Regions from separate parts of the Novosphingobium resinovorum genome, predicted to be linked through region 1. Evidence: predicted binding sites of a transcription regulator. Region 1 holds the regulator's gene; each other region holds the start of a gene.
What was found. Region 1 encodes LexA, which represses DNA repair genes until DNA is damaged. Its sites were predicted from a motif close to GTTCCNCNCTTGTTCT; they were not measured.

Region 1 (3,303 bases):
GGTCGTCGCGGCCGGTGCGGGGGCCGCTGCAGGCGTCGCTTACACTTTGCTTTCCGGGTCGGAAGTTCCGACCGTTCGGTCCTGCATCGGCTCCCTCCTGGTCCTGATCGCACTGGCTTTGGGGCGGGAGCCCTTGTCCCTGCGCATGCTTGCGGTGGCGGCGTTCTGCGTCCTGTTGCTCTGGCCGGAGGCGGTGATCGGGCCGAGCTTCCAACTGAGCTTCGGCGCGGTCCTGGCGCTGATCGCCGTCAGTACGGCCAAGCCCGTGCGGCACTTCCTTGGACCGCGCGACGAAGGGCTTGCCATGACCGGGCTTCGCCATCTTGCCCTCCTGCTGCTGACGGGCGTGGTCATCGACCTCGCGCTCATGCCGATCGGCCTGTATCATTTCCACCGCGCCGGAGTGTATGGAGCGCTGGCCAACGTGGCGGCAATTCCGCTGTCTACCTTTGTCGTGATGCCTTTGCTGGCTTGTGCATTGGTCCTCGATATCGCCGGGCTGGGCGGGCCGGTCTGGTGGCTCGCCGGAATCTCGATAGACCTGCTGGTCGGCCTGGCCCGCTGGTTCGCGTCGAGACCGGGCGCTGTGAACCTGCTTCCCGGTACAGACACCTGGGCATTCCTGCTTTTCGTCGCGGGAGGTCTGTGGATGGGCCTTTGGAGCGGCCGCATTCGCTGGGCCGGGCTACCGATCGCCTCGGTCGGTGTGTTCTTGCTGGCGACCGCACCGGCGGCGGACATGCTGGTGTCCGGAGATGGTCGCCATGTCGGGCTGGTCGAAGATGGCGGGAAACGGCTTTACCTGCTTCGAAACAGCGAAAGCGGCTACGCCCGGGACAATCTCATGGAATTCGCCGGGATCGAGGCAGACCCGGTCACGTTCGACAAGTTCCCGGGTGCCCGCTGCAACCGTGATTTCTGCGCCTTGCCGGTCAGACGCTCCGGCACCACGTGGCATGTGCTGGTTTCGCGGGGCCGCGATGCCGTCGCGGAACGGTCGCTCGCCGCTGCATGCGAACGCAGCGACATCGTCATATCGGATCGCTGGCTGCCGCGCAGTTGCAAGCCGCGCTGGTTCAAGGCCGATCGAGGATCGCTTGGGCAGACTGGCGGGCTGGCGGTATATCTGGGCAAGGCCCGTATCGATACGGTAGCCCAGACCCAAGGTGAACACGGCTGGTGGCGTCCCCGGCCTGTTCACCGTTACAGGAATGCTCCTGCGCCGCGCAAATCGCAGTAATTACCGGTTGCTGCTGCGCCAAGGCCTTCATGGCGCAGCGTGGCCGTGTCAGTTGTACCGTCGAAGCAGGCCGGCGAGCTTGCCTTGGACTTCCACTTCGTCCGCACCGTAAATCTGCGGTTCGTAAGCGGCATTTGCGGGATCCAACCGCACCATTCCCGCCTCGCGCCGAAGGTACTTGAGGGTGGCCTCTTCCCCGCGGATCAGGGCAACGACGATCTCGCCGTCGCGAGCGGCATTCGTGCGCTTCACGAGGGCGAAATCACCATCCAGAATGCCCGCCTCGATCATCGAGTCGCCGGAGACCTCGAGCGCGTAATGCTCGCCGGAGCCAAGCAGGGCGGCAGGGACAGGCAACATGGACTGTCCTTCGAGAGCCTCGATCGGCACACCTGCGGCAATACGCCCGTGCAGCGGGATCTCGATAACGTCGTTGGCGGCTTCGACGGAACGACGCGGCGTCTGCGGACGCGCCAATCCATCATTGCTGTTCGCTGCAGAAGGACGCAGGGCCTTGCTTCCCGTGTCATCGGCCTGGCGCAAGACTTCGAGCGCACGTGCACGGTTGGGAAGGCGGCGGATGAAGCCGCGTTCTTCCAGTGCGGAAATCAGTCGGTGAACACCGGACTTGGACTTGAGGTCGAGCGCCTCCTTCATCTCCTCGAAGCTGGGGGAGATGCCTGTCTCCTCAAGCCGGACCTGGATGAACCGGAGCAATTCGTGCTGCTTGCGCGTCAACATGTCGCTGCCTTCTCGTGACCTCCGAACCAGGCAAACCCTGATCGCGTTTGTTCTGGTAGTGAACATTGAGGGAACAATCAAGCAACCAATTGCCGATACTTCAGGCAATACCGCCGTTCTGGAGCAAGTATATCCGGACTTCTTCACCAGCCTGTGCCGGACCGGCCAGCGCCGACCGATCGACCAGCACGTTGCTTGCCGCCAGGGACGACAGGGCGCCGCTGTCCTGCAGCGGGCTTACCGTCACATTTTCTCCGTCCCACCAACCGCGCAGGAATTCCCGGCGACGGCCGCTTGGGTGCAGCGGCATGGCCAGCCGGGCTGTCAGCCGCATGGGCAAGGGGCGCGCAGCCCCCTGCATCGCGCGCAGGACGGGGAGCAGGAAATGGTAAGCGGTGACGTAGCTGGAGACCGGATTGCCCGGCAGGCCCAGCACGATCTGACGGCGTCCTGCCACGTCGCGGGTGGCGACTAGGATTGGTTTGCCGGGCTTGATCGCGACACGCCAGAAATCGATGCCCGCGCCCCAGCTTTCGAGTGCCGGACGAATGAGGTCGTGATCGCCGACCGAAGCGCCGCCGCTCGTTACGATGAGGTCGGCATCGGCGGATGCTTCGAAAGCGGAGGTTATTGCCTTGATCGTATCGGGCACCGGGCCGATCCGCCGCGCATCCACGCCCAGCGAACGCGCCATGGCCGTCAGCATCGCGCCGTTGCTGGCGGGAACCTGGTGCGGTGCACAGCGCTCCGGATCGGAGGCGAGTTCGTCGCCGCTGTCGATCACGGTCAGGCGCGGTGTGCGATGCACGGGAAGGTGCGTATGGCCGGCCGCGATCGCCAGCGCCATCTGCGCGGGCGCGATGTGCAGACCAGCGGGCAGGACTTCCACGCCCTGGGCAAAATCCATCCCGCAATGGCGGATGTGCTTGTGCGCCGGTGCGGGCGGCTCGCCCGAGAGTATAAGGTTCGCGCCCTCGCGTGTCAGGTCTTCCTGGATTATGACGGCCGCCGCGTCGGGCGGCAGCATCGCGCCCGTCGAAATTCGGACTGCCTCTCCTTGCGAGAGCGGGCCGACATAAGGATGCCCGGCGGCACTTTCACCGGCGATCCTCCAGGGGCCGCGCATGTCGCCTGCCGTGACGGCGTAGCCGTCCATGGCTGACAGATTTGCGGAGGGCTGCGTGCGTCTGGCGTGCAGCGGTTCAGCCAGGAAACGGCCGAGCGCGCCTTCGATATCGACACGCTCTATCGACAGCGGGGTGACGAGCGCGAGGAGGCGAGCTTGTGCCTCCTCCAGAGAGAGCGGCGCGGAGCCGTTCATT
Region 2 (3,303 bases), 1.1 Mb from region 1:
GGAGGCGGCCCTTCCAGCGGAAGCGCTGGGGCGGGCTGTCGGGCACGCCGGCGATCACCTCGACCGGTTGCGGCGGGTCGAGCAGCAGCAGCGGGCGGGGTGGCATGTCTTCGGGCTCCGGCCATGGGGCGCCTCGCAGGCGCAGCGCAGGAACCAGCGCCTGCGCCTTCTCGGGCAAGTGGCGGTCACGCGGGATCAGGCGGCGCACGCTGTCCTCGCCCAGCCGCACGCTGAGCTGGTCCACCAGCGCCGAAACATTATCGGCGTTTTCTTCCTTGCCGCTCTCAAGCAGGATCTGGCGCGAGGGCAGGTGATCGGCGTGGAGCACCGCCAGGGTGATCGCATCGAAGCCGAAGCCGGGGTCGAGCGGGTCGGAAAGCGTGTCGATCCGCTCGCGCAGCAGGCGCATGACGGCGGCGGGATCGCGCACCGCAAGGCCCGTCTCCACCACCAGCCGCCGCCGCTGGTTGTCGCTGCGGTGGAGCGTGACCGCCCAGCGCCGCCCGCCCAGCTGGCGCTGCTCCATCGTGCGCCCGGCCTGCGCGAGCATGTCCTCGACCACCTCCAGCGCATCGTCGGTGCGGCCCAGCGGTTCGGGAAAGCGCGTCTCCAGCCGGATCGGCTCGGTCAGGCGGACGGGAATGACCGGGCTGCCGGTCTCTCCCAGAATGGCGCGCAGGCGGCTGACCGCAAGCTCCCCGAAGCGCGCCGCCAGCCCCGCCATCGGCCGCGCGGCAAGATCGCCCAGCGTCTCGAGGCCCGCGCGGCGCAGACCGGAAAGCGCGCCCTCGTCCAGTTCCAACGCGGCGACCGGAAGAGTGCGAACGTCGTCCTTCCCACCGAAGCGGGCAAGCGCACGGGCGGCGGCAGAGTGAGGCGCGAGGGCGTGGCGGGTAGTCGGACCGACATCCTTCACCACGCGGCGCACCAGCGCCTCCTCCCCGCCGAAGAGGTGCGCGCAGCCGGTGACGTCGAGCAGCAGGCCATCGGGCGCATCGAGCGCGACGAGCGGGGTAAAGGCGATCATCGCCCCCGCCAGCTGCTCCAGCACCCGCGCGTCGGCGACGGGATCGTGCGGCGCGGTGGCAAGGTCCGGGCTGCGCGCCCGCGCATCGGCGAGGGTCATGCCGGAAGACAGGCCCTGCTGCATCGCGGTCACGTCCACGGCAGCGAGGCGCAGCGCCTGTCCATCGCGCGCGACGAGAGCCTGCGGGGCGTCTCCTTCAGGCAGTACGCCGGAGCGGCGCGCGCGCTCGCACGGCAGAAAGGGGAACCACAGTGCCAGGTAGCGGCGGCCCGCGCTCTTCGGTGGCGGGCCGGGTGTCGAGGGGGAGTTCGCGGAAACCGCCATGGTCTTCATTCCATTCCAGCCGCCAGCGTTGCCCCGCCGGGCCGCCGCGTCTGCGTACGAGTTCGACGAGCAGCGTCGCGGCCCCCGGCGCGCGCGTCTCCAGAGGGGCCGAGGGGGCGCTGGAAACCGTCCAGCGGGTATGTGCGGCGCTGGAGCGCGGCTCGGCATCGCCGCGCAGGATCACCACCGGGATGCGCGAGCCTTCCGCCGCAAGGATCAGGCGGCGACTGGCGACGAGGTCGTATTCGCGCATCGCCCCCCAGCTTTCCATCAGTACCGCCGCCGGACCGCTGCTGCGTGCCGCGTCCAGCCCCGCGCGCAGCAGGGCAGCGTCGTTACGGGCATCGACGATCACCAGCCGCGCCGGGTCCACGCCGAGCGCGCGCAGTCCCTCCCCGCACGGCACGAGGCCCGCGCCCTTGCGGCGGGGGCGTAGCAGAAGGATCGGGCGCGCCGCCTCCGCCTCGACCATACCGAAGGCGAAGGCCAGCGCCGAAGCCCAGTCCTCCGCCTCCGCATGGACCTCGTGCAGTTGCGCGCGAGCGAGGGGCGGGAGCGTGCCCGGGGGCGGATCTTCGATACAGGCGGGGGCCTGAGGGCGGGACATGGGACGGGCCTTACGAATCGGGAATTATGTTCTTCTTATGTTCCCATTCTGGAGGCAGGTCCACACCGCCGTTCGATCCCCGCCGGAAAGGCCGTAAGCACATCCCGTCATCCCCGCGAAGGTGGGGATGACGAGGATAGGTGGATAATCGCGCTAATTGGGGGTCAAGCGATTGCCGCGATTGCCTTCGTTCTCAGCCCCGCGAACCGTTCCACCGTGTCTGCCGCCTCGCGCACCGGGCAACGCGTGCCGAAAGTCGGCGTGCCGTCAGCCAGCCACGCGATGCCGTCGATGGTGTAGGTCATGCGCTCGCGCTGCTGCTGGACGTAGTCCCCGTGCGCCGCGAAGGCGCGCTCGATCGCGGCGACGGGGTCGGCGTCGGGGGCGATCACCTCGCCGAAGTGCCACATCGCGTAGTCCTCGCTGTCCTGCCAGTCGACGCCCTTGGCATCGACGAACAGGCACGGGCGCGGGCGGACGAGGAATTCGTAGACCTGGCTGCTGACGTCGCCCACGTAGAGGTCCGCGCCCAGCGTATAGGTCATGTCGTTGCAGCGCGGCGAGCCGAGATCGACGGTGACCTGCCCCGGGATCGCCAGCGCCTCCCACGCGCGCCGCTTCGCCGCCGACCATCGCTTCGCCAGCCGCACGTGCGGCGCGACGACGAGGTTGTAGCGACCGTCCGCCGCCACTGCCGCGATCAGCCCCCGCCCAAACGCCTCGATCGAGGAGAGCTTCTTCGAGAAGTGCGGGTTGTAGAGGATCGTCGGCCGCGCGTTGTCGAACAGCGGCGGCCGGGCCTGCGCATTATCGAGCACGGCGGCCAGCTTGATCGGGCCGGTGACGGTGCAGTCCTGCGCTCTCACGAAGCCCGCTTCAACGAGGCGATCGCGGTCCTTGCGACCTGCCAGCATGACGTGATCGAACAGGCGGAAGCGCGGCTCGAAACCGACAGCGCGGTCGCCCGCACCGTGGGGGATGTGAAGGATCGGCGGGCAATCCCCCGGCAGGCGCTTGAGCATGGTGGAGGTCCGCTCGGCGCAGAGGATCACCGCCGCATCGCGCAGCCGCTTCGCCCAGAGCGTAAGCCGCACGAACTTGTGCATCGAGGACGGCAGCAGCGCAGTGACGGCGGGCAGGCGCATGACGACGATCTCGGGCGCCGCGCCCTGCCCTGCATAGGCCATGGCCGCCGCCACTTCGGCCTCGGCGGAAACGAACAGGCGTACCTGCCCCGGATGACGGCGGGCAAGCTCACAGGCGACCGGCACGATATGGCCGAACTGATGCGCGCCGCCGATGGCAAGCACGTGGATACGGGAATGGACGTTCCGGGAGGGCATTG
Region 3 (3,303 bases), 910 kb from region 1:
TGGGCCGGGATGCGGTTTCAGCCGTAGCTACGCAAACCACGCGTCCATCGAAGACCCGGACTGTCTCTGCGCTACCGGAAACGCCGTCCATACGTTCCTGCGACACACGGCAGGACTTGGGACGGCCATCCCGGATAGCCTTCGGCCGATAACGCTGCGAACCCTAACGATGGCCACATGGGACTTTCCGATGGAATACAGGTCGAGCCGGGCTGCACCGTGAGTTACCCGGCCGCTCGCCAGAGCTTCACGGAAAACAAAACACCGCGTCCCGGTGAGGACGCTCCCGACGCCGACCCGATGTTCACTTCGGTTGCGTTGAATTCCCCGGCGTAATGCCTGCACTCGCCAGCGGGCGTTTCTGCGTGCGCTAACTGCACGCACAACCCCGTAATCCCAGCGAAGGCTGGGACCGCTGGTCGTGTAAAGCCCAACCCTTGGCAGGGCGTCCTGACGATAATTGGCCGTAACAGGCCAGCGGTCCCAGCTTTCGCTGGGATGACGGGATTTGTGGGATGACGGGCTTTGTTTGCAAATCCCTCCCCGAGCTTGTCCCGGGAAGGAATTTACACGTCCTACTTCCCGCCGCGATTGCGGCAGCCATCGGTCACCGTCTTGCTGCAGACCGGATAAGTCTTGTCCATCGCGGTCGCAGGCGGCGGGGTCAGCGCGCCCTTGTACGGACCGCCCTGATAGTTCTCATCCGCAGGCATCGCCGGGCGCGCGGCCTGGTTCGCGGCTTGCGGATCGGGGACGCCTTCGGTCGGCACGCCCGGTCCCGGAGGGTTGGCCTGCCCCGGAGGCGTCGCAGGCGTCTCGCCCTTGAGCTGCTGCAGCACCGAATTCCAGGCCATCTGCCGCTGTTCGGGTGTCATCTTGTAGATCTGGCCGCGCTGGTCGGCCGTCAGCGCCCAATAGCCCTTTTGCTGATCCATGCTCAGCGTCCAGTAATAGACCTTGTAGTCGTTCGGCCAGCTTTCGTAGTCGGACTTCTGCGCCGGGGTCCAGCTGTCGTACGTGGCCTGTTGCTCGGGCGTGAGCGTCGGCGCGGCGCTGGAGGCGGCGGGAGGCGCCATGGCCGGAGCCGGAGCAGATGGCGGCGCGGCGGGCATTTCGGAAGTGGCGGGGGCGGCAGGGTCGCTCTGGGCATGGATGGCGGCGGGGACCACCAACAGGCTGAGGGCAGCAGAGCCGGCGAGCAGAACTTTACGCATTTCTCACTCTCCGTTTATGTCTTCGTTGTGATCGAACGACGAAGCGCACCGGCAATTGTTCCTCCGCTGCGACGAACCGGGCTTGCACCGGGCCATGCCGTTCCCTAGTTGTTCACGGTGAACAACCTGCAAGCTCCCTCCTCTGATCCGCTGATCGACGGCCTCAACGATCCCCAGCGCGAGGCCGTGCTGACGACCGAAGGCCCCGTGCTGATGCTCGCGGGCGCGGGCACCGGCAAGACGGCGGCGCTCACCCGCCGCCTCGCCCATCTCGTGCACAGTCGCCTTGCCTGGCCGAGCGAGATCCTGTGCGTCACCTTCACCAACAAGGCCGCGCGGGAGATGCGCGAGCGGGTCGGCCACCTGATCGGCCCGGCGGTGGAGGGCATGCCCTGGCTCGGCACCTTCCACGCCGTCGCCGCCAAGATGCTGCGCCGCCACGCCGAGCTGGTGGGCCTGCAGAGCAACTTCACGATCATCGACACCGACGACCAGCTGCGCCTGCTCAAGCAGCTGATCCAGGCCGAGGGGCTGGACGAGAAGCGCTGGCCCGCGCGCCAGCTGGCGGGCTGCATCGATCGCTGGAAGAACCGCGGCCTGAACCCGCAGGACCTCGACGCCGGAGAGAACGAAAGCTACGCCAACGGCAAGGGCCAGAAGTTCTACAAGCTCTATCAGGACCGGCTGAAGGCGGTGAACGCCTGCGATTTCGGCGACCTGCTGCTGCACATGCTCAACATCCTGCGCACCCACCGCGATGTGCTCGAGCAATACCAAAACCGCTTCAAGTACGTCATGGTGGACGAATATCAGGACACCAACCAGGTCCAGTACTTGTGGCTACGCCTGATCGCGCAGGGCCGCCAGAACATCTGCGTGGTCGGCGACGACGACCAGTCGATCTATTCCTGGCGCGGCGCCGAAGTGGCCAACATCCTGCGCTTCGAGAAGGACTTCCCCGGCGCCAAGGTCATCAAGCTGGAGCAGAACTACCGCTCCACGCCGCAGATCCTCGCCGCCGCATCGGGCCTGATCGACGAGAACACCCAGCGCCTAGGCAAAACCCTGTGGACCGAGCGCCACGCGGGCGACAAGGTGCAGGTCGTCGGCGTCTGGGACGGGCCGGAGGAAGCCCGCCGCGTCGGTGACGAGATCGAGCGGCTGGAGCGTCAGGGCGCCCCGCTCGACCAGATCGCCATCCTCGTGCGCGCGCAGTACCAGACGCGCGAATTCGAGGACCGATTCATCTCCATCGGCATGAAGTATCGCATCGTCGGCGGCTTCCGCTTCTACGAACGCGCGGAGATCCGCGACGCGCTGGCATACTTGCGCGTGATCGCCCAGCCGGCCGACGACCTCGCGTTCGAGCGCATCTACAACGCCCCCAAGCGCGGCCTCGGCGCCAAGGCGCTGGAGGCGCTGCACCGGCTGGCGCGAAATCGCGGCATTCCGCTGTCGAACGCCGCGATCGAGATCGCCGACACCGACGAACTTCCCGCCCGCGCGCGCAACACCTTCCTCGCGCTGATGCGCGACTTCGCGCGCTGGCGCGACTTGTCCGCCACCGAAGGCCCCGCCGACCTCTTGCGCACCGTGCTCGACGAATGCGGCTACACCGACGCGCTGCAGGCGGAGAAGACCGCCGAGGCCAACGGGCGGCTTGAGAACCTCGTCGAACTTGCGCGCGCGATGGAGGAATACGACAGCCTCGGCGACTTCCTCGAACACGTCAGCCTCGTCATGGACAACGAGAACGCGGCCGAGGAGGAGAAGGTCACGATCATGACCATGCACGGCGCCAAGGGGCTGGAATTCGACAACGTGTTCCTGCCCGGCTGGGAGGAAGGCGTGTTCCCCTCGCAGCGCTCGCTCGACGAAGGCGGCCTCGCCAGTCTGGAGGAGGAGCGCCGGCTCGCCTACGTCGCGATCACGCGGGCGAAGAAGAAGTGCACGATCCTGCATGCGGCCAACCGGCGCATCTACGGCCAGTGGACCAGTTCGATCCCCTCGCGCTTCATCGCCGAACTGCCTGAGGAGCATGTCGACTCCGAGACGACGCTGTCGGGCGGCGCCTCGCTGTGGCGGGCGC
Region 4 (3,303 bases), 1.1 Mb from region 1:
CTCGGTGAAGCCTTGGCGCCTTACTGGCAGGCCCCGCTCACTGGCAGGCCAGGCACTCGTCGTAGTCGGTCGAGCCGCCGCTGGCAGCCAGTTCGAACTTGGGCAGTTCGCTGGTGTTGTCGGCTTCTACGCCGCCCGCGAAACCGGCGCGCTGCACCGACTTCGAGCGCAGGTAGTAAAGCGACTTGATGCCCTTTTCCCATGCCTGGAAGTGGAGCATCATCAGGTCCCACTTGTCGACGTCGGCCGGGATGAACAGGTTCAGCGACTGCGCCTGGTCGATGTAAGGCGTACGGTCAGCCGCGAATTCGAGCAGCCAGCGCTGGTCGATCTCGAAGCTGGTCTTGTAGACCGCCTTCTCGTCAGCCGAGAGGAAGTCGAGGTGCTGGACCGAGCCGTTCTGCTCGAGGATCGAATTCCACACGTTGTTGGAATCCTTGGACTTCGAGGCCAGCAGCTTCTGCAGGTAGGGGTTCTTCACCACGAAGCTGCCCGAAAGCGTCTTGTGGGTGTAGATGTTCGCCGGGATCGGCTCGATGCAGGCCGAGGTGCCGCCGCAGATGATCGAGATCGACGCGGTCGGCGCGATCGCCATCTTGCAGCTGAAACGCTCCATCACGCCCTGGTCGGCGGCGTCGAGGCACGGTCCGCGCTCCTTGGCGAGCATCATCGAGGCTTCGTTGGCCTTGGCGTTGATGTGCTGGAACATCTGCAGGTTCAGCGCCTTGGCCATCGCGCTTTCGAAGCCGATGCCCTTCTTCTGCAGGTACGAGTGGAAGCCCATCACGCCCATGCCGACCGAACGCTCACGCTCCGCCGAGTAGCGGGCGCGGGCCATTTCGTCCGGCGCGCGGTCGATGTAGTCCTGCAGGACGTTGTCGAGGAAGCGCAGCACGTCCTCGATGAAGCGCTTGTCACCCTTCCACTCTTCCCAGGTCTCGATGTTGAGCGAGGAAAGGCAGCACACCGCCGTACGGTCGTTACCGAGGTGGTCGCGGCCAGTGGGCAGAGTGATTTCCGAGCACAGGTTCGAAGTCGAGACCTTGAGGCCGAGATCGCGGTGATGCTTGGGCATCATGCGGTTCACGGTGTCGGAGAACACGAGGTAGGGCTCACCGGTGGCGAGGCGCACTTCGACCAGCTTCTGGAACAGCGAGCGGGCGTGAACCTTGCCGCGCACCGAGCCGTCCTTGGGGCTGCGCAGGGCGAAGTCGGTGCCGTCGCGCACGGCTTCCATGAACTCGTCGGTCAGCAGCACGCCGTGGTGCAGGTTGAGCGCCTTGCGGTTGAAGTCGCCGGAGGTCTTGCGGATCTCCAGGAACTCCTCGATCTCGGGGTGCGAGACATCGAGGTAGCAGGCGGCCGAGCCGCGGCGCAGCGAGCCCTGCGAAATCGCGAGGGTCAGCGAATCCATCACGCGCACGAAGGGGATGATGCCGCTGGTCTTGCCATTCAGGCCGACCGGCTCGCCGATGCCGCGCACGTTGCCCCAGTAAGTGCCGATGCCGCCGCCGCGCGAGGCGAGCCAGACGTTCTCGTTCCAGGTGGCGACGATGCCTTCGAGGCTGTCCTCGACCGAGTTGAGGTAGCACGAGATCGGCAACCCGCGCCCGGTGCCGCCGTTCGACAGGACCGGGGTGGCAGGCATGAACCACAGGCGCGAGATGTAGTCGTACAGGCGCTGCGCGTGCTCCTGGTCGTCCGCATAGGCATCGGCCACGCGGGCGAAGAGGTCCTGATACTTCTCGCCGGGAAGCAGGTAGCGGTCGTCGAGCGTTTCCTTGCCGAAGTCGGTCAGGAGCGCATCGCGCGACGCATCGGTGACGATGGTGAAGCGGCGATCGTGGATCGTCTTGGAATCGACGGCCTTCTTCTTCGTCTTCGGCGCCTCGACCACCAGATCGGCGGCCAAAGTATCGGTCTTGTCCATGGCCACGGCCGAGGCTTCCTTTTTCATCGCCGCTTCGGAGACATGCCCGGCAAGGAGCGACTCCATATCGACTTGCGCGGGATCCGCGTAGCTCACATCCGAATCAGACACGTGTCCGTCGCTTCCATTCCTGAAGTCCACTGGTGCGCCCCCAATGTATCGTCAAAACCTGTCATCGAACCGCCACGGGGGCGATCCAAACTGCTTTCGGCGGCCAAGCGGGCCGGCACCGAGTCGAAGGGCGCTCAAGAACGTCCCATCTATCAGAACCAGCACAAAAAGAGAACGACATTCCCTGCCAGACCACCGGCGCGCCAGTTCGAGAAGTCTGGTCCCAAGTTCCCTGAAGGGCTCCGCACGGGCCTTTCGGCTTATGCGCTGTATCCCTAGGTATTGAGGCCTCTCGATCGGCGCGACACAACCTATAGTGCCCTTTCCAGCGAGAGGTTCAAGAGGGGGGCTGCAAACGGCATCGGTCCGCGCATTCGTCACAGGGCCGTCACCTCCCTGCCGCGACGCGCCGAATTTCCGTTGTCTTCCAGAAGCGCAACCCTTTGAATCGCCCCTCGCCTCCTAAATTTTTCCACATAAATCACCGGTGAGACGAATCGGGCGTGCGACGAACCGAGGCGGTCAAGATCCGGCGCGACGCTTTTCCCCGGCAGACCCATCGGCTTTCGTCGAGATGCGTGCGCCGCTTGACGAGGACCTGCAACCACTGGCCTCCTCGCCGCTTATCAGCGTGAATGCGAAAGCGCTGCGGCGCGAAGGGGAGTCATACAGTACATGTTCAACATCATCGGCGCCATCATCAGCGGCCTCGTCATTGGCGCGCTGGCCCGGTTCTTCTATCCGGGTGCAGTGCCCATGGGTTGGATCGCGACGATCCTGCTGGGCGTCGGCGGCTCGCTGCTGGCGGGGCTGGTGACGAGCCGCGGGCGCGGCGATTTCAGCCGCGCCGGATGCCTGGCCTCGGTGATCGGCGCGATCGTGCTGATCTTCCTCGGGCGGGTGCTGCATATCGGGTAAAGGTACGGCCCACCCCGTCCGGCTAGGCAGCAAGCTGCCAAGCCTACCGGCCCTCCCGCAAGCGGGAGGGCTATTACCTTACCTTGCTCCCCTCCCGCTTGCGGGAGGGGCCGGGGGTGGAACTTTCTTCCTTCTTTACGGAACCAGCACGGTATCCAGCGGCTGCGCATCCGCCGCCGGATAATCCAGCGTGTAGTGCAGCCCCCGGCTCTCGTGTCGCTTGAGAGCGGATTCGACGATCAGTTCCGCACTCTGCAGCAGGTTGCGCAATTCGATCAGGTCGGTCGAGACGCGGAAGTGGCGGTAGTATTCCTCGGTCTCGCCATTGAGCATCTGGATGCGGT

Region 2: the regulator LexA is predicted to act here: its motif matches at 1,987-2,002, upstream of BES08_RS16085 (ImuA family protein).
Region 3: the regulator LexA is predicted to act here: its motif matches at 1,314-1,329, upstream of BES08_RS07600 (ATP-dependent helicase).
Region 4: the regulator LexA is predicted to act here: its motif matches at 2,202-2,217, upstream of BES08_RS15630 (ribonucleoside-diphosphate reductase subunit alpha).

The regions. Positions count from the first base shown of each region.
Region 1 is NZ_CP017075.1:723,390-726,692, forward strand. It holds gene BES08_RS03210 (ComEC/Rec2 family competence protein) at 1-1,240, shown strand, start outside; gene lexA (transcriptional repressor LexA) at 1,289-1,981, opposite strand; gene BES08_RS03220 (molybdopterin molybdotransferase MoeA) at 2,082-3,302, opposite strand; gene moaC (cyclic pyranopterin monophosphate synthase MoaC) at 3,299-3,303, opposite strand, start outside.
Region 2 is NZ_CP017075.1:3,443,950-3,447,252, reverse strand. It holds gene BES08_RS16090 (Y-family DNA polymerase) at 1-1,231, opposite strand, end outside; gene BES08_RS16085 (ImuA family protein) at 1,224-1,958, opposite strand; gene BES08_RS16080 (glycosyl transferase) at 2,123-3,301, opposite strand.
Region 3 is NZ_CP017075.1:1,635,151-1,638,453, forward strand. It holds gene BES08_RS07595 (hypothetical protein) at 576-1,214, opposite strand; gene BES08_RS07600 (ATP-dependent helicase) at 1,332-3,303, shown strand, end outside.
Region 4 is NZ_CP017075.1:3,356,923-3,360,225, reverse strand. It holds gene BES08_RS15630 (ribonucleoside-diphosphate reductase subunit alpha) at 38-1,996, opposite strand; gene BES08_RS15625 (GlsB/YeaQ/YmgE family stress response membrane protein) at 2,717-2,959, shown strand; gene nadB (L-aspartate oxidase) at 3,095-3,303, opposite strand, start outside.